DNA from 2 places in the Pseudarthrobacter sp. S3 genome. Region 2 is predicted to be linked to the other one. Evidence: predicted binding sites of a transcription regulator. Region 2 holds the regulator's gene; the other holds the start of a gene.
What was found. Region 2 encodes HrcA, which represses chaperone genes, less so after heat shock. Its sites were predicted from a motif close to TTNGCACTCGNNNNNNNCGAGTGCNAA; they were not measured.

Region 1 (8,967 bases), 1.5 Mb from region 2:
GTCAAGGCTCGACGGCGATCCTCCTCTCGGGCGGTTCGCTCGCCAGGATCTCCGAGGCAGCCAGCATGGCCCGGGCCGGGTGGACCTCGCGGTGGAGATCCCGCTGCCGGCCCATGCCGAGCGGATCCGTCTGCTGGAACTCTACGGCCGCCTGGTGGCATTCAGCCCCGCGGCGCTGGATGCCGCGGCGGAACGGACGGCGGGAACCACCGCCTCCTTCGCCCTGGAACTGATCCGTCGGGCCGTGGTGGCCGCGGCGCTGGACGACGCGCCGGTGTCCGATTCACACCTTGCTGCAGCCGTGGAGGACCTGATGGCCGACGCCGAAACCCTCACCCGCAGCCTGCTGGGCAGCGGCACGGACGCGGCCGGCTCATTGTGAGCCGAACAGGAACTCCTTGGCGTGCGCCACGGCCTTCCGGAAGGCATCATTCCGGAGCGTGACGAGCTGCTCCGCGTCGCCGTCTGCCGGCTCCAGATAGCCGGTGTATCCGGGCCGCAGCACCCAGACGTCGCCGGCGGGTGGAAGATAGAACACCCCATACGACCGCTGCTGCTCGTCCTCTTTGGTCCATACGGGAACCACTGCCAGGGCCGCGCCGGTGGCAGGGTTGATCCATTGGGCCCGGGGCACCGGTTCTTCGTGGGCTTCGGGGTCCAGGAACGGCGCAGAGCCCTTGCCCCAGCGCCGTTCGAAGCGTTCGTGGAAGGCAGGAATCAGGTGGGAGTCGTAGCGGCGCCAGTCGCTCATTGTTTTTGTCCGCCTCCTCGCGGTGATGGCTGTCGTCTTAGCTTAGGTTTTATGCCCACGGCCCGCTTTCCCAACGCACCGGCGTGATCCTGATGATGTTGCCGGCCGGGACGTACCGGTTGCTGACGTCCCGGATCGGGATGACGTTAGTGGTGCCATCCGGCGCGCTTTTTCTGTTGCGGCTCCGGCCGTAGGCCGCGCGCCGCGCCGGGTCTCCAAGCACAGCGTACGCCTGCATGATCCGCAGCAGCTCTCCATCATCGACGTCGCACTCACCCGCTGGCCTGCCGTCGATGTCGGGGTGGTGGCTGCGCATCAGCGCACGGTAGGCACGGGAAATCTCCTGCTGGCTGGCATCGGGTTTCACCCTCAGGGCGGCGTAGTAGTCCGGCTGGCTGGTCATTGCGGTACTTTCCGGGGAATCTTACGGCGACGGCGCCGGGGCACCGGCCGCAACCGGCGCCCCGGCAGTCCGGGCCTACTTGCCGATCTCGTGCAGGGACCCCTGCTTGTTTTCGATCTCGATCCTGCGCGGCTTGGCCTGCTCCGACACCGGGATGCGCAGCGTTAGGACGCCTTGGTCGTAGCTGGCCGTGATGTTGTCCGCATCAAGGGTGTCACCTAGGATCAGCTGGCGACTGAACACCCCGCGCGGCCGCTCTGAAGCCACCAGTTCCACATTGGGCTGCGTGGGATCCTGGCGCTCCGCCCGGACAGTCAGTACGTTGCGTTCAACGTTGAGGTCCACCGAATCGGTCTTGACGCCCGGGAGGTCGAACGCCACCACGAACACGCCGTCTTCCTGCCAGGCGTCCATAGGCATGGCCGCCGGCCGGGCGGCGGTTCCGAAGACCTGCTGGGCGAGCCGGTCCAGCTCACGGAACGGGTCCGTACGCATCAACATCATTTCTCACTCCTTCAGTTTGAGATGTTGAATTCAGTTCATCTACCCACCATCGGTTATCTGTGTTGGTGGATATAGATTTTTTATAGCACTCGTGCGAGACTGATGCAACATCATGGGAGGGAATTTTGGAGTGGACGCGGTCGGTGGAACACCAGGACGGAAACCGGGTCCTCGGGCCGGGCAGGCACTGTATGCCATCTCTGTGGCGGCAAAGCTGGCAGGGACCGGGCAGCAGAACATCAGACTCTACGAGACCAAAGGCCTGATCCTGCCGGAGCGAACGGCCGGGGGCACGCGTCAGTACAGTGATGCGGATGTAGCACTGCTCCTGCACATCGGAGAACTCCTGGATCAGGGGCTCAATCTTGCCGGCATCGCCAAAGTATTGGCGCTCGAGGTAGCGAACGCCGAACTACGCCTCGCCCTCAGCCGGGTCAGGCCACGACAGGAGGCGTAGCGGCTACGGTCCCAGCGTCGCTCAGGCTCTGCTCCCACCAGCCGGTAGGACTCCGCCAGCAGTTCGCCGAGTTCCTCGGTGCCGATACGGGCCAGCCGGACCAGCAACAGCTGCTGCGCTCGGTGACACTTGGCAGTGCCAGGCACATGCTCCGCACATCATCCTCGGTTGCCATCGCGGCTAATCTCCCGGTGTGTCCGCTTTGGAGAGCTCGCCCGTGATCCGTTCGCCGGGGATTCGGGCGGTCCGCCACGTATCCAGGGCGATGACGGCACCGAGGATCAGGAACGAGAGCGTAATCGAGGCAAGCGCGTCGCTGAACCAGTGGTAGCCGAGGTACAGGCGGCTCACAGCGGCGAGAACTATGCCGATGCCCGCACCAACGAAGCCGAAGACTGCCGACGTCGGGTTTTCCCGCCGCGAGAAGACGAGGAACGTGGTCACCAGCAGGAAGTCGCAGGCACCCAGGACGTGGCCGGACGGGAACGAGAAGGTGTGGTCGGCGCCGAACAGCATCAGGTCCACGGGCGGCCGCGAGCGCTGGACGATCGCCAGGATGATCTGCGATATCACGACGCCGGCGAGCATGGCGGCGGCGAGCATAATGGGCCGCCAGGCGTGCTTGGCCGCGAACCCCCAGACCACCGTCACCACCAGCACGATGACGGGCAGGGCAACGGGGCCGAAGACAACGGCGAGGAAGATCATCACGGCCGTGAGGGTCTCGGACCGGAGCGAGACCAGCCAGTTGCGGATGGATTCGTCGGGACCCCACGGGCCGGTGTTGCTCTGCAGGACGCCCACGAGCGTAATGACGAACAGCAGGGCCCCCACGGCCATAAGGACCACCGCGGAGCGGTACAGAGCCGTGCGTGCGGCCGGTTCCATAAAGCGTTCCTCCACCACGAACTTGTCATGGAAGGTTCGCCAAAGACTGTTCTTACGTGTCTGCTCTGCCATTGCGTTTCCGTCCGTTCGCCGTTGAGCCGTTGAGGAGTCCTACGGTGAAGATTATCCCTTCTGCCCGGTGTTGGGCCCACTCAGCCCTGCCGTTCGCCGTGGCGCCGGGCACGTCAGCCTGCCGGGGTAGCCTGACTCAGTGGGTGTGATGTATGAGTTGATCAACAGGCAGGGCGTGGATACACTCACCGGAATCCTGGCCGTGGCCGCTCCGGGAACGGATTGGCCGCACGTTGCCGCCGCCGCGGCGCGCACCTTCCGCAGTGCCCTTTCCGGCGCCGGTTTCTCGGGGTGGAGCGCGAGCATGTCCGGCGGCTGGCCAGCGAGGGGACACGGCCGTACCTCCCCTGGGCGGTGCGGGTACCCGCCGTCGTCCTTCAGCCGGAGGCGTCCCTCCCGATTCTGGACGCCCGGTGCCGGGACCCTCGGAGTACGTGCGGCGCTCGGTGGCGAACCACCTCAACGATGTGGCGCGGCACGCGCCAGCCCTGGTAGTGGCGACGGCGGCTCGCTTGCTATCCGCGCCGGACACCAACACCGCATGGGTGGTCAGGCATGGCCCGCGGACCTTGATCAAGAAGGCCCACCCCGGTGCGCTCGCGCTGCAGGGGTTCGCGCCGGCGTCGGTGGCTGTCTCGGGTCCCCGGCTGGACCGGAACTCGGTGGCCATGCCGGGTGAACTGGCTTGCGGTGCTCACCCTCGCCGCCGGTGAGACCCGCACATCGGCGTCGTCGAAGAAACGGGCAAGGACGTCTCCACCCTGAAGAAGGGGGACTTCGTCATCGCCCCGTTCGCCTGGTCCGACGGGACCTGCGTTTTCTGCTGTGAAGGCCTACAGACCTCCTGCCGCCACGGCGGGTTCTGGGCCTCCGGCGGGATCGGCGGCGCCCAGGCCGAGGCCGTCCGCGTGCCTTTCGCCGATGGCACCCTGGTCAAGGCCCCGGTGGGCGAGAACAGTGAGCTGCTGCCGTCCCTGCTGACCCTTTCCGACGTCTACGGCACCGGCTACCACGCCGCCATCAAGGCAGGCGTCAACGCCCGGACCACTGTCACGGTCATCGGTGACGGCGCCGTCGGGCTGATGGCGGTGCTGTCCGCCAAGCAGCTCGGCGCCGAACAGATCATTCTGATGGGCCGGCATAAGGCCCGCACTGACCTGGGCCTCGAATACGGCGCCACTGACGTGGTCGCCGAACGTGGTGATGCCGGCATCGAGAGGGTGCGCGAGCTCAGCGGCGGCGACGGAACCCACACCGTTCTTGAGTGTGTGGGGCACCGCCCGGCGTACGACCAGGCCCTCGGCGTGATCCGCCCGGGCGGCGTCATCAGCCGCGTGGGCGTGCCCCAGTACGAGGACGCCCCGATCGGTTTCGGCTCCATGTTCGGCCCGAACATCACGCTCACCGGCGGCCCTGCCCCGGTCCGCGCCTACATCGAGACACTCCTGCCCGGCGTCCTTGACGGCACCGTCAACCCGGGCAAGGTGTTCGACCGAACCATCAGCCTGAACGAAGTCCCCGACGGCTACCGCGCAATGGATTCCCGCGAGGCCCTGAAGGTCCTGGTCCGTCCGTAGCGCCACCCTCGAAAGCAAACAACCATGGCTACCTGGACAGGCATCCGCAGTAAGGCCGCAGCGCGGCGTTACTGCGGATGCTTGGCTGTTGGTCCTGGTTCGGCGACCACATCATCGTGCGTGGCAGCCCAAGAGGACAAAAGCTGCAACGCATCAGCTGTCGGCGAACCCGTAGGTGCCGTGTAAACATTCAGCACCAGACCCGGCTCACTGGGCAGCTCCATGGACTGGTAGTTCAGGTCGAGGTCACCCACTACCGGGTGAGTCAAGGTAAGTAAAGCGTGTGGTGTTCACAGGCCGGTGCGCGCTTTGGAAAACGGGCGAGTAAAGGGCACGCCCCATCCGGTTGGCAGCCAGGATGCCGTGGCGGCCGCTGCGAACCCACGCAGGCGCGTCAGCCATCGCGTCGAGCACCTGCTGGACCTCGGGCCGGACCGTACTGGAAGGTTTACTGCGGCTCCTGCGGACTGGACCGGCGGCGCGGGCGAGGTCAAAAAGATGCTCCCGCTCGGCTTCGTCCAGCTTCAGCATGCGCGCGAGAGCATCCAGAACGCTTTCCGATGCCCCGGCGAGGTTGCCGCGCTCCAGCCGCACGTAGTAGTCCACGGAAACACCGGCCAGCATCGCCACTTCCTCACGCGGCAGGCCAGCGACCCGCCGATTCCCGCCGTACGCAGGCAACCCAGCCTGCTCCGGCGAAATCCGCGCCCGCCGGGAACTTAGAAACTCCTTTATGTCCGCGCGCACATCTCCCATACCCCTACGGTAAGCGCCTGCGGTCGCGGGCGGCAGGCACTGCCAGTCCCTGCCTGCTCCGCGCCCCGGCCAAGACCCGGCTGCTACCGCTGGGTGGTTCCGCTGGCAGTGGCGCCCAGCATGGCGAGCTCGGCCCGGCTGGGGAGGCCCTCCCAGTCGCCGGCAGTGCTGACGGCGAAGGCTCCCAGAACGGAGCCGCGTTGCAGGCGGCCGGCAACGTCCTCGCCGTCGAGCAGGGCAGAGAGGTAGCCGGCGGTGAACGCATCCCCCGCGCCCACGGTATCGATGCTGGTCACTGGTATGGCGGGAGCCTCGAACCGTCCGGAGGCGGTGTGGACGCCGGCGCCGGCGGCACCCCGCTTGACCACCACTTCCCCGACCCCCTGCTCCAGCAACGAGGCAGCGCGGACTGTTTCGGCATCGTCGTTCGCCGAAGAATCGGAGCCGCTCAAGGCGGCGGAGGCAACCAGGTCCAGTTCGTCGTCGGACGCTATCAGGATGCTGGCGTGCCGTGCGATGGGTCCCAGCACGGCGCGGGCTTCGTTCCGGGTCCAGAGCCGGCCGCGGTAGTTGACGTCGAGAGAGACCACCACGCCGTCGGCTACGGCGCGCTCGGCGGCGTATTCAAACGCCTTGCGGGCTTCCGGACTGAGTGCGGCGGTGATGCCTGTCAGGTGCAGGACGCGCGGGCCTGCCGCGAGGGCACTGTCCACGTCGTTCCGGCTGATGGTGGAACCGGCCGAACCGGCGCGGTAGTAGAAGGCCCGGGTGACGTCCGCGGTCCGCTGTTCGAGGAACATCACGCCCGTGCTGCGGGACGGATCCACCCGGCACTTGGTCCCGATGCCCTCGGAGCGCAGTTGCCGCAGGATGTATTCGCCGTGCGGATCGGCGCCAACTGCGCCGGCCCAGGTGACACTGTGGCCCAGCCGGGCTACCCCTACAGCAACGTTCGATTCGGCGCCGGCCACGTGCATGGCCAGGCTGCCGCCGGCGGACAACGGCCCCGCGGACCGCAGCGACACCATGGATTCGCCGAACGTCAGAAGGTCGACGGCGGCACTCACCGCACGCCCGCTGCGGCGTTCGGTGCGGCGGTCGCTGCGGCAGCCCGGCGGGCAAAGGAGTCCGCCAGGTCCACAAACGCCCGGGCACGCCCGCGCATCAGGGCGAGGTCGCCGCCGGAGCCGGCGTCGCCAAACAGCGGCCCGCCGAGCCCGACGGCGATCGCGCCGGCTTTCCAGTACCCCGCGGCCTCCTCCAGGCCTACTCCGCCCACCGCGATGAACGGGATACCGGGGAAGGGATCGCGCAGCGCCTTGAGGTAACCCGGGCCACCGATGGAGGCGGGAAACAGCTTGATGGCCGTGGCCCCACGGTTCATCGCTTCGTAGGCCTCACTGGGCGTCAAGGCCCCGGCCAGGACAGGGATCCCCTGCCGCGCCGATTCTGCGATCGAGTCGGCCAGCGACGGTGTGACCATAAACTGGCCGCCCGCCGCGGAGACGTTGTCCACGTCCTGCACGGTCAGGACGGTTCCGCCGCCGACGTAGCAGCCGGCCGGTGCGGCAGCGCGGACTTCGCGGATGGCCTCCAGCGCGCCCGGTGTGGTCAGTGCGATTTCGACGAAGCGGAACCCTTCCGCCATGGCGGCGAGGGCGGCCTGGGCCGCGGCCGGCCCGTCCGTGCCGCGCACGATTCCCACGAGCCTTGACTCCCGGATTCCGGCCAGCAGGCCTGTTGCAGTGATGCCAAGGCTGTCAGAAACGTCAGTGCTGTCTGTCATGTTGTTTACCATTCTGCGAATGCTCCGTCCGAGTGGCGCCAGACCGGCCCGCGCCAGGCGTGGCCGCGCTTGTCCGCGGCGCGGACCACGGCCTCGTCGATTTCAATGCCGAGGCCGGGACCGGTCAGGCGTTCGATATGGCCGTCCACGAACTTCAGCGGGGACTTGTCCACCACGTAGTCCAGGACTTCGGCCCCCTTGTTGTAGTGGATTCCGATGCTTTGTTCCTGGATCAGGAAGTTGGGCGTCGCGAAGCCCACCTGCAGGCACGCTGCCAGGGCCAGCGGCCCCAGCGGGCAGTGCGGGGCCAGCTGCACGTCGTAGATTTCGGCGAGCGAGGCAATCTTGCGGACCTCGGTGATGCCGCCGGCGTGCGACAGGTCCGGCTGGGCCACGGCGATCCCGGCCTGCAGGGCCGGCAGGAACTCCTGCCGGCTGTAGAGCCGCTCACCGGTGGAAACCGGCGTCGTGGTCGACGAGGTGAATTCGCGTAGCAGGTGCGTGTTTTCCGGGACCACGGGTTCCTCGAGGAAGAACGGCCGGTACGGTTCCAGCAGCGGCGCCACCCGGCGGGCGTTGGCCAGGCTGAAGCGGCCATGGAAGTCCACCGCAACATCGCGGTGGTCCCCCAGCACCTCGCGGGCCGCGGCAACACGGCGGACGACGCCGTCGATCTCGGCCACCGAGGCGACGGGGCTCATCCGGCCGCTGGCATTCATCTTGACGGCGGTCAGGCCCACTTCCAGCTGGGCGCTGATCTGGTCCGCCACCTCGTTGGGCTCGTCCCCGCCCACCCAGCCGTACATCCGGATCCTGTCGCGGACGTGGCCGCCCAGGAGCTGGTGCACGGGGGTGTTGAAGTGCTTGCCCGCGATATCCCACAGTGCCTGATCCAGCCCGGAGACGGCACTGGCCAGGATGGGTCCGCCTCGGTAGAAGGAGCCCCTGGTCATAACCTGCCAGTGGTCCTCGATCCGGAGGGCGTCGTTGCCGATCAGCAGCTCCGAGAGCTGCTCGACGGCGGTGCGGACCGTTTCGCTGCGACCCTCGCAGGTTGCCTCGCCCCAGCCGACAATCCCGCTCCCGGTCTCGATGCGGACAAAGAGCCAACGCGGCGCGACGAGGAAAGTTTCAATTCTGCTGATGAGTGTCATGCCGGACCTAGCCCTTGGTCGCTCCGGCGGTCATGCCGGAGACGATGTACTTCTGCGTGAAGAGCGCAATGATCATGATGGGGATGGTCACCACTGTGGCGGCCGCCATCAGCCCGCCCCAGTCGATGCTGGCGTAGGAGACGAAGTCGAAGATGGCCACAGGCAGCGTCTTGGTCTTGGACCCGGAGAGCACCAGGGCGAACATGAAGTTGTTCCACGAGAAGATGAAGGACAGGATGCCGGCAGTGGCCATGCCTGCCACGGACAGCGGCAGCGTGATGCGCTGGAACGCGCCGATGGGGGTCAGCCCGTCCACCTGGGCTGATTCCTCCAGTTCCAGTGGAAGCGAATCGAAGTAGCTCATCATGATGTAGACGATCAGCGGCAGGGCAACGAACATGTGGCTGAGGATCAGCACCTCGAACCCGCCAACCATTTTCAGGTTGGAGAACACGTAGTACCAGGGCACCAACAGCGAAACACCCGGGATGACGCGGGCCATGAGCACCACCAGCGCCGAGCGATGCATGGTGAACCGGCTCATGGTGTACGCGGCCGGGACGCCCAGCACCAGGGACAGGACCGTGGAAACAAAGGCCACCCAGAAGCTGTTGAAGAT
Region 2 (8,967 bases):
TCCACGAACGTGGAAGTTAACCGACGGGAACTGCTCTTCGATGTAACGCAGGGCCTCGTCATGGCTGCCGAGGGATTGGACCATCTGGTCGGAGTTGTCAAAGAGAACCACCTCCGTCCGGACACCAGGAAGTGAATGGGGGAATTCTGCGGCGGCGCCGTCAGTATTGAGCCGGCGCTTTCCGTTCGCTGATTCAGTCATGGTGCTGGCCCGCAGGCCTGTGGTCTCCTCCAGTTCGAAACTTAAAGTGCCGCCGGCTGCTGTGTGGGCGGGGCTGTTGCCGAGCACGCAGGAGCCAGCGGAGTCCTTCCATCTTACGCTAGGAGGCACCTCCCGGCACCTCCCGGCAGCGCCCGGCGGTCGCCGGGACGGGTGCCCGTCACCGCCGTGCTGCGGGACGGTTGCTGCCATTAGGTATCAACTTCATATCAGGCGCGTATCGTTCCCGTTGCAGTTACGCCGGCAGCCGGAATTTGGTGCTTTTGGCAGAACCGGCTATGCCATGCTGGAAATCACAGCCGTCCGGGGACCGGCTCACGGGGCCCAGGCCTCACCATTTCACAGCCGGGAAAGGACAGGCCACGAGAGTGCCGGAAACAGCGACCCCCCTTACTGCCAGACGCGCCGCACCGCGCTTCCGTCCGCAACGCCTCCTGGGTCTACTGGCAGCATTCCTCCTTCTCACCGGTTGCATCGCGGAGCCCAATCCCGGGACCACCCCGACGGCAAACCCCAGCCAGGCGGCCACCGGCTCACCCGGGGGCCCCTCCACCAGCGCGCCCCTGGAAACCACACAGTCTTCCAACAAGGCACCCGTCTACTGGATTGGCCGAAGCAACAACAACGTGTTCCTGTACCGGGAGTTCCGGGACGTGCCGGAGCAGGAGAATCCCGTGACACGCGCCCTGCGGGCCATGATGTCGGAGAAGCCGCTTGACCCGGATTTCTTCACGCCCTGGCAGAATCCCGAGAAACTCGCCTCCTCCATCTCCGGCAAGAACGTCATTACCGTCGACGTCTCGGAGGATGCCTTTAACAGCAATCTCGACGCTGACATGGCCGGCCGCGCTATCCAGCAGCTGGTCTTTACCGCTACGGCGGCGGCCGCGAGTTCCGGCCTGATCGATTCCGGACAGCAGATCCAGGTCAGGATCCTGGTGGATAGCCACACCGACTACATTGCCTTCAACCACGTCCAGCTTGGCGACCCCATGTCCCGGGCTGCCGGAATGGTGGCGCCTGTCTGGATCATCGATCCGCAGGAAGGGACAGACCTTGCAGGCGGAAGCGTCAAGATCACCGGCCGCAGCACGGTTCCGGGCGGTAAACTTCGCTGGCAGATCCTGCGGGCCGAAGCAAACGGGAACAAGACGCCCTACCTCACGGGGGAGAGCACTGCAGCGGCCGAAGCGGCACAGGCAGGAGTGTTCACGCTTGCGCTGAGCCTGTCCGCCGGGAACTATGAGCTCCGTGTTTCGCAGGTGGAGACGGCCGGCAGCAGCCAGGAGCTGAATCTGGACACGCGGAACTTCAGCGTCCGGTAGCAGGCCGCTTCAGGAGACCGGCGCTGTCCAGCGTCCCAGGACATCGCTCGCCAGGACAACCGCCGCCGGTCCGGCCGTGGATGACCTGAGGACGTGGTGTCCCAGGAGGGCCGTCATGGCGCCGGCGTCGCAAAGCCGGGTGACTTCGCGGGGACTGATTCCGCCTTCCGGGCCAACGATGAGCAGAATTTCCTGGGCTCCGGCGTCACCCTGGGCACCCTGGGCACCCTGCCATGATTCCAGGACGGACCGGAGCGGCCGGACAGCATCTTCGTGCAGGATTACGGCCAGATCCGCTGCCGCCACTGCTGCCACAAGGCCTGCCGTTTCGACGGCGGCGCGCACCTCGGGGATCCAGGCGCGGCGTGCCTGCTTGGCGGCCGCCGTGACCACGGACTGCCATTTCGCGTGGGCCTTGGCCGCACGCTCGCCCTTCCAGCGGACGATTGAGCGCTCGGACTGCCAGGGAATTACGGCGTCAATCCCGAGTTCGGTTGCCGTTTCCACGGCCAGTTCGTCGCGGTCCCCCTTGGCGAGGGCCTGCACCAGCACCAGCCGGATGTCGTGCCGGTCCTCCACGGAGACGGCGGAGCATTGCACGGTAAGCTCTGCAGGCGACGCCGAGACAACAGTTCCCGTCAGCCGTTTTCCGGCGCCGTCGGCAAGGTCCACGGACTCTCCAGGAGATAGCCGTTTCACGGTCACGGCGTGGCGTGCCTCCGGCCCTTGAAGGACAAATCGGGCACCGGGCACCAGCTCGTCGAGCGACCCGGCACCGCTGAAGAAAACGGGATTGCTCACCGCTACAGGTTACCGAACCGGTCCCGCAGCTTGGCAAAGACGCCGCCGCTGGCTGCCAGTTTGCCTTCCGTGAACTGCTCGCCCCGAAGCTTCGCCAGCTGCCGCAGGAGGTCCTCCTGCGCAGCATCCAGCTTGGCTGGCGTCTCAACCTGCAGATGGACCATCAGATCCCCGCGGCCGTAACCGCGCAGGTGCGTCACGCCGAGTCCGCGGAGCGTGATGATCTCCCCTGACTGCGTGCCTGCCTTGACGTCGATCTCCTGCAGTCCGTCAAAGGTTTCCAGTGACAGCTCGGTGCCCAGGGCGGCGGCTGTCATCGGAATGTGCAGCGTTGCGTGCAGGTCGTCGCCGTCGCGGGCGTAGGTGGCGTCGTTGTTGACCCGTAGTTCCACATAGAGGTCCCCGGATGGTCCTCCGGCCGGGCCTGCTTCGCCTTGCCCGGAGAGCTGGATCCGCGTGCCTGTGGCAACTCCGGCGGGCACCTTGATGGTCAGGGACCGCCGGCTGCGGATGCGGCCCTGTCCGCTGCATTCGTTGCAAGGGTCCTTGATAACCGTCCCGAACCCCTCGCAGCTGCCGCACGGGGCCGCCGTCATGACCTGGCCCAGGATGGAGCGCACCGCACGCTGAACCTGGCCGCTGCCGCCGCAGATATCGCAGCGGACAGGGTGGCTGCCTTCGCGGCAGCATGACCCGTTGCAGGTGGGGCAGGTGACCGCGGTGTCCACTTCGAGTTTCCGGTTGACGCCGAACACGGCATCGCGCAGTTCGATCCGGACACTGATCAGTGCGTCCTGGCCGCGGCGGACCCGGGACGCGGGGCCGGAGGAGCCGCCCGCGCCGAAGAACGTGTCGAAGATATCCTGGAACGCGAAGCCCTGGCCGGAGTATCCGCCGCCGCCGAACCCGTTGTCGGTTCCGTTCTCGTTGCCGGTGGTGTCATAGATCCGGCGCTTCTGCGGGTCCGAAAGTACCTCGTAGGCGTGGGTCACGGCCTTGAAGCGGTCCGAAGCATCATCCCCGGGGTTTACATCCGGGTGAAGAGTGCGGGCCAGCTTGCGGTAGGCCTTCTTGATCTCTTCCCCGGTGGCTTCCGGCGAGACTCCGAGGACGTCGTAGTGGCTGCTCAAAGTTCGTATCTCTTCCTTGTTGTACTGCCGGCAGGCGGGCTGCCGGCACTGCTCTTCGTGCCTGGACCGTAGTACTGTTACGGACCCAGAATTCTTGAAAGGTAACGGGCTACTGCCCTGACGGCGGCCATGGTGGTGGGATAATCCATCCGGGTGGGGCCCAGCACACCGATCTTGGCGGTGCTGTCTGGTCCGTAGCCCGTGGCCACCACGGAGGCTTCCGCGAGCCCGTCGTACGGGTTTTCACGCCCGATACTGACTGCCACCCCCCTCGGATCCTGCGCCATGTCGCCTAAGAGGCGCAGCAAGACAACCTGCTCCTCGAGGGCTTCGAGGACTGGTCCGATACTGAGCGGAAAATCCACATTGGAGCGGGCGAGGTTTGCTGTTCCGGCCATGACCATGCGTTCCTCGCGGGTGTTGTGGGCGAGCGTTTCCAGCCCGTGGGCCAATGCCTGGGCCGCCGCACGCTGGCCCGGGCTGACGGACGAAACGACCCCCGGCAGCGAGGGCGCCAGTCGGCTCAGCGAGATGCCCGCGAGGGATCCGAGGAAGTGTGCCCGCAACGCCGCGACGGCGTCGTCGCCAAGGTCCAGGCCTACGTCGATCACACGCTGTTCTACCTTGCCGGTGGTGGCGATGAGGACCACGAGTACCTGCTGCGGCGCAAGCAGGACGAATTCGATGTGGCGGATGGTGGCGCGGCTCAGATGCGGATACTGCACGACGGCGACCTGGTTGGTCAGCTGCGACAGCATCCTGACGGTTCTGTCCAGGACGTCATCCAGATCGTCTGCACCCTCCAGCAGCGCCTGGATTGCCCGCCGTTCCGCCTGGGAAAGCGGCTTTACCGCTGAAATCTGGTCCACAAACAGCCGGTAGCCTTTGTCTGTGGGAATCCTTCCTGCGCTCGTGTGCGGGGCGGTGATCAGGCCGTCGTCTTCCAAAGCCGCCATGTCGTTGCGGATGGTGGCGCTGGACACGCCAAGGTGGTGGCGTTCCACGAGCGCTTTGGAACCCACTGGCTCGCGGGAGTGCACATAGTCCTCCACGATGGCGCGCAGTACTTCGAGTTTGCGCGGCTCGCTCATACTCCACCTCCATCCGTGATCGCTGCGGGGTTAGCACTCGACATGCCTAAGTGCTAACAGTCTAATATGAGTCACCCCGTTGTTAGCATTGGTACCGCTCCGGGCGAAATTCCGGGCCAGGATCTAGCGGCGAGGCGGAATCAATCCATGCACTACCAGAACTGGGGTCCGCAGGAGATCACCGCGCCCGTCAGGAGCGAACTTCCTGAGGTTCCCGTGGCGCGCGGCATGGTCCTTGAAGATGTCCAGTCCGGCTGGGTGGGAGCGGTGACCCGGGTGGAGAAGTCCGGCGGCATGCATGTGGTGGCCCTCGAAGACCGGCGAGGAAAGTCCCGGTCCTTCCGACTCGGCTTCGGGTTCCTCCTGGAGGGGCAGCCCATCCGGCTCGTTCCCCCGGCGCCCAGGCAGGCCGCCCCCGTGGTGGCCGGCCGGACGGCGTCCGGCTCAGTCCGCGTGGCCGGCCAGCGTGCCCAAGTGGCCAAGGCGAGCAGAATCTGGGTGGAAGGAAAGCACGACGCCGAACTGGTGGAGAAGGTCTGGGGTGACGATCTCCGCGTTGAGGGCATCGTCGTCGAACCTTTGCATGGCATTGATGACCTCGCCGGGGCGGTGGCCGCGTTCGGTCCCGGTCCCGGCCGCCGGCTGGGGGTCCTGGTGGACCACCTGGTGCCGGGTTCGAAGGAGTCGCGCATCGCTGCCGCCGTATTGGCTTCCCCCGGCGCTGCCGGCAACGTTCTTATCGTCGGTCATCCTTACGTTGACGTGTGGCAAGCCATCCGGCCCGCGGTCCTGGGCCTCGAACAGTGGCCGGTGGTGCCGCGCGGGCAGGACTGGAAGACCGGCATCCTGACAGCATTCGGCTGGCCGCACTCCACGAAGGAAGATATCGGGCTTGGCTGGCAAAGGCTGCTGGGCGCAGTCCGCAGCTATGCGGACCTGGAGGCGTCACTGCTCGGGCGGGTGGAGGAAGTCATCGACTTCCTGACAGTGCCTTAACGCCGGATCCGGCTCCGCGCGGCGGCATTTGGTGGCCGAACCAGTATTCTTGGTACTGCGGGCGCTGCAGTTGCTTTCAGTCCGGCACTCTCCAACCCAGCACCATTGCACTTTCGAAGGAAGAAAACCGTGGCACAAAACGCACGCGAGCACCGGGACGATCACGGCGGCCAGGGCCGTTCCGAGTACCAGGGCGTTCCGGCAAATGCGCTGCCGCTGACGGCCAGCGAAGACCGCCAGTGGGCCACGCTGGCGCACTTCGGCGGGATTCTCGGCTGTGTTCCGTCCCTGCTGATCTACCTGATTTTCCGTGAGCGCGGGCCGTTTACCGCCCAGGAATCCAAGGAAGCACTGAACTTCAGCCTGCCGCCCACCATTGCTGCGCTGGTGGCCAATGTCCTGGTGTTTATTCCGGTGGTGGGAAACATCTTCGCTGTCATCGCCACCCTGATCTGGATTGCCCTGACCTGCTTCTCGGTGGCCGCAGGCATCCATGTCAACAAGGGCCAGCCGCACCGCTACCAGTACAACCTGCGCTGGATCAAGTAGTCCCCACCCGCTAAGCGGCGTCCCGAGGGCCCCGACGCGAGCTTGCGAGTGTTGGGAAGGGACCGCCGCGCTAAGCTCGCAGGCTCGGCCAGGGAACCCTGCGGGCGTGGGCCCACCACTGTTAGTCCGGCAGGATCCTGCGGACCACGGCGTCGGCCAACAGGCGCCCCTTCAGGGTCAAAACCAGCGTGCCGTGGAAGGCTGCCGGCGGCTCCACCAGGCCGTCCGCGATGAGCCCGGCCACGGCGTGCCGGCCGTGTTCACCCAACGTTGACGTTGCCAGCCCCGACACGAGCCGGGCCTCAAGCATCACGCGCTCCACATCACGGGTTTCGGCGTCGAGCGTTTCCCGCCCGGCGGCCGGTGACAGCCCCTGCGCGAGCCGTCCGGCGTAGGCCGTGGGGTGCTTGACGTTCCACCACCGCACTCCGCCGACGTGTGAGTGTGCACCGGGTCCGATGCCCCACCAGTCGTCCCCCCGCCAGTACGCCAGGTTATGCCGACATGCCTGCTCCGGCGTCCGGGACCAGTTACTGACCTCATACCAGCTGAGGCCCGCCGCGCCGATCAGTTCGTCGGCGAGTTCGTACTTGTCGGCGTGGTCGTCGTCGTCGATTCCAGGGACTTCACCACGGCGGATCTGGGCGGCCAGCTTGGTGCCGTCCTCCACGATCAGCGCGTAGGCACTGATGTGGTCAGGCTGATAGGACAGCGCCGTCTCCAGGGAGAACCGCCAGTCCGCCAGGGACTCCCCCGGCGTCCCGTAAATAAGATCCAGGCTCACGGCCAGTCCGGCGTCCCGAGCCCACTGGACCACCTGCGGCACACGGCTGGGCGTGTGCGTGCGGTCCAGGACCTTCAGGACATGGGGTACCGCGGACTGCATGCCAAAGGACACCCGGGTGAAACCGGCGTCGGCCAGCACCTGCAGTGATGCGGGGGTGACCGAGTCCGGGTTTGCTTCGGTGGTCACTTCGGCGCCGGGTTCCAGGCCCCAGTGCCCGACGGCGGCAGTCAGGATCCGGGCGAGGTCTTCCGCGGGGAGCAGCGTAGGAGTGCCACCGCCAAAGAAGACTGTACTCAGCGGACGGTCCGGCAGACCCGAGTCCCGCAGGGCGGTGGCGGCAAAGTCGACTTCGGACACAGCCGTGCTGGCGTAGGCGTCCTGCGACGCTCCGCCGCCCAGCTCGGTGGCCGTATAGGTGTTGAAGTCGCAGTATCCGCAGCGCACCGCGCAGAACGGGATATGCACGTACAGTCCGAAGGCCCGGCGTGCCGCACCGTCCACCGCCTGGGCGGGCAGCAGACCGTCCGACGGCGCCGGGTCGCCGAGCGGAAGGATGCTAGGCATTGCAGGGGCCTCCGGTGTTGCCGGCCACTGTGATCACTACTTCTTGGCCTTGTCCTTGGACTCGTCAGTGGTCAACGCAGCGATAAAGGCTTCCTGGGGAACCTCAACACGGCCCACCATCTTCATGCGCTTTTTGCCTTCCTTCTGCTTCTCCAGCAGCTTGCGCTTACGGGAAATGTCGCCGCCGTAGCACTTGGCCAGAACGTCCTTGCGGATGGCGCGGATGCTTTCCCGGGCGATGATCCTGGAGCCGATGGCAGCCTGGATGGGTACTTCGAACTGCTGGCGGGGAATAAGCTCGCGCAATTTGCCGGTCATCATCACACCGTAGGCATAAGCCTTCTCGCGGTGCGTGATGGCGGAGAAGGCATCCACCTGTTCGCCCTGGAGCATGATGTCCACCTTGACCAGGTCGGCCACCTGCTCGCCGTCAGCCTTCCAGTCGAGCGAGCCGTAGCCCCGGGTCTTGGATTTAAGGATGTCAAAGAAATCGAACACGATCTCAGCGAGCGGCAACCGGTACCGGATTTCGACCCTGTCCTCGGACAGGTAGTCCATGCCGCCGATAACACCGCGGCGGCTCTGGCAAAGTTCCATGATGGCGCCCACGAACTCATTCGGAGCAAGGATGGTGGCGGCCACCATAGGCTCGCGGACCTCGGCGATCTTGCCGGAGGGGTATTCGCTGGGATTGGTCACGTGGACCACCTTCTTGTCCTCCAGCGTTACCTCGTACTCCACATTGGGGGCCGTGGAGATCAGGTCCAGATTGTATTCGCGTTCGAGCCGCTCCCTGGTGATTTCGAGGTGTAGCAGGCCGAGGAAGCCCACCCGGAAGCCGAATCCCAGCGCGGCGGACGTTTCCGGCTCATAGACCAGTGCGGCGTCGTTAAGCATCAGTTTCTCCAGCGCATCGCGGAGCACAGGATAGTCCGTGCCGTCCAGCGGATACAGGCCGGAGAAGACCATCGGCTTGGCGTCGGCGTAGCCGGGAAGGGAGGCAGTCGCAGGCTTGGCCAGGTTAGTGACGGTGTCGCCCACTTTGGACAGGCGGACGTCCTTCACACCGGTGATGAGGTAGCCCACTTCGCCCACGCCGAGGCCTTTGGAAGGGGTGGGCTCCGGGGAACTCACCCCGATTTCCAGGAGTTCGTGGGTGGCCCGGGTGGACATCATCTGGATACGTTCACGGGGGTGCAGCATGCCGTCAACCACACGGACGTAGGTGACCACACCGCGGTACGTATCGTAGACGGAGTCGAAGATCATGGCGCGCGCGGGGGCGTTTGGGTCCCCCACTGGGGCCGGCAGGTCGCGGACGATCTTGTCCAGCAGCACCTCGACACCCATGCCGGTCTTGCCGGAGACGCGGAGCACGTCGTCGGGGTCGCCGCCGATCAGGCTGGCCAGTTCGGCCGCGTACTTCTCGGGCTGAGCTGCCGGGAGGTCGATCTTGTTCAGCACCGGAATGATGGTGAGGTTGTTTTCCATTGCCAGGTAGAGGT

Region 1: a site for HrcA is predicted at 1,741-1,767, ahead of ACQCSV_RS17345 (Hsp20/alpha crystallin family protein). Genes of this name have one in related genera too.

The regions. Positions count from the first base shown of each region.
Region 1 is NZ_CP189583.1:3,608,582-3,617,548, forward strand. Features, by position in the region: gene ACQCSV_RS17325 (hypothetical protein) at 1-233, shown strand, start outside; gene ACQCSV_RS17330 (hypothetical protein) at 155-382, shown strand; gene ACQCSV_RS17335 (hypothetical protein) at 374-751, opposite strand; gene ACQCSV_RS17340 (DnaJ domain-containing protein) at 801-1,154, opposite strand; gene ACQCSV_RS17345 (Hsp20/alpha crystallin family protein) at 1,230-1,655, opposite strand; gene ACQCSV_RS17350 (MerR family transcriptional regulator) at 1,771-2,115, shown strand; gene ACQCSV_RS17355 (phosphatase PAP2 family protein) at 2,296-3,075, opposite strand; gene ACQCSV_RS17360 (hypothetical protein) at 3,489-3,788, shown strand; partial or broken gene ACQCSV_RS17365 (zinc-binding dehydrogenase) at 3,798-4,652, shown strand; partial or broken gene ACQCSV_RS17370 (helix-turn-helix transcriptional regulator) at 4,721-5,408, opposite strand; gene ACQCSV_RS17375 (sugar kinase) at 5,492-6,475, opposite strand; gene ACQCSV_RS17380 (bifunctional 4-hydroxy-2-oxoglutarate aldolase/2-dehydro-3-deoxy-phosphogluconate aldolase) at 6,472-7,194, opposite strand; gene dgoD (galactonate dehydratase) at 7,200-8,348, opposite strand; gene ACQCSV_RS17390 (carbohydrate ABC transporter permease) at 8,356-8,967, opposite strand, start outside.
Region 2 is NZ_CP189583.1:2,112,357-2,121,323, reverse strand. Features, by position in the region: gene ACQCSV_RS10170 (PhoH family protein) at 1-201, opposite strand, end outside; gene ACQCSV_RS10165 (GerMN domain-containing protein) at 588-1,544, shown strand; gene ACQCSV_RS10160 (16S rRNA (uracil(1498)-N(3))-methyltransferase) at 1,554-2,345, opposite strand; gene dnaJ (molecular chaperone DnaJ) at 2,348-3,475, opposite strand; gene hrcA (heat-inducible transcriptional repressor HrcA) at 3,553-4,566, opposite strand; gene ACQCSV_RS10145 (DUF3097 domain-containing protein) at 4,714-5,562, shown strand; gene ACQCSV_RS10140 (DUF4870 domain-containing protein) at 5,692-6,111, shown strand; gene hemW (radical SAM family heme chaperone HemW) at 6,233-7,462, opposite strand; gene lepA (translation elongation factor 4) at 7,499-8,967, opposite strand, start outside.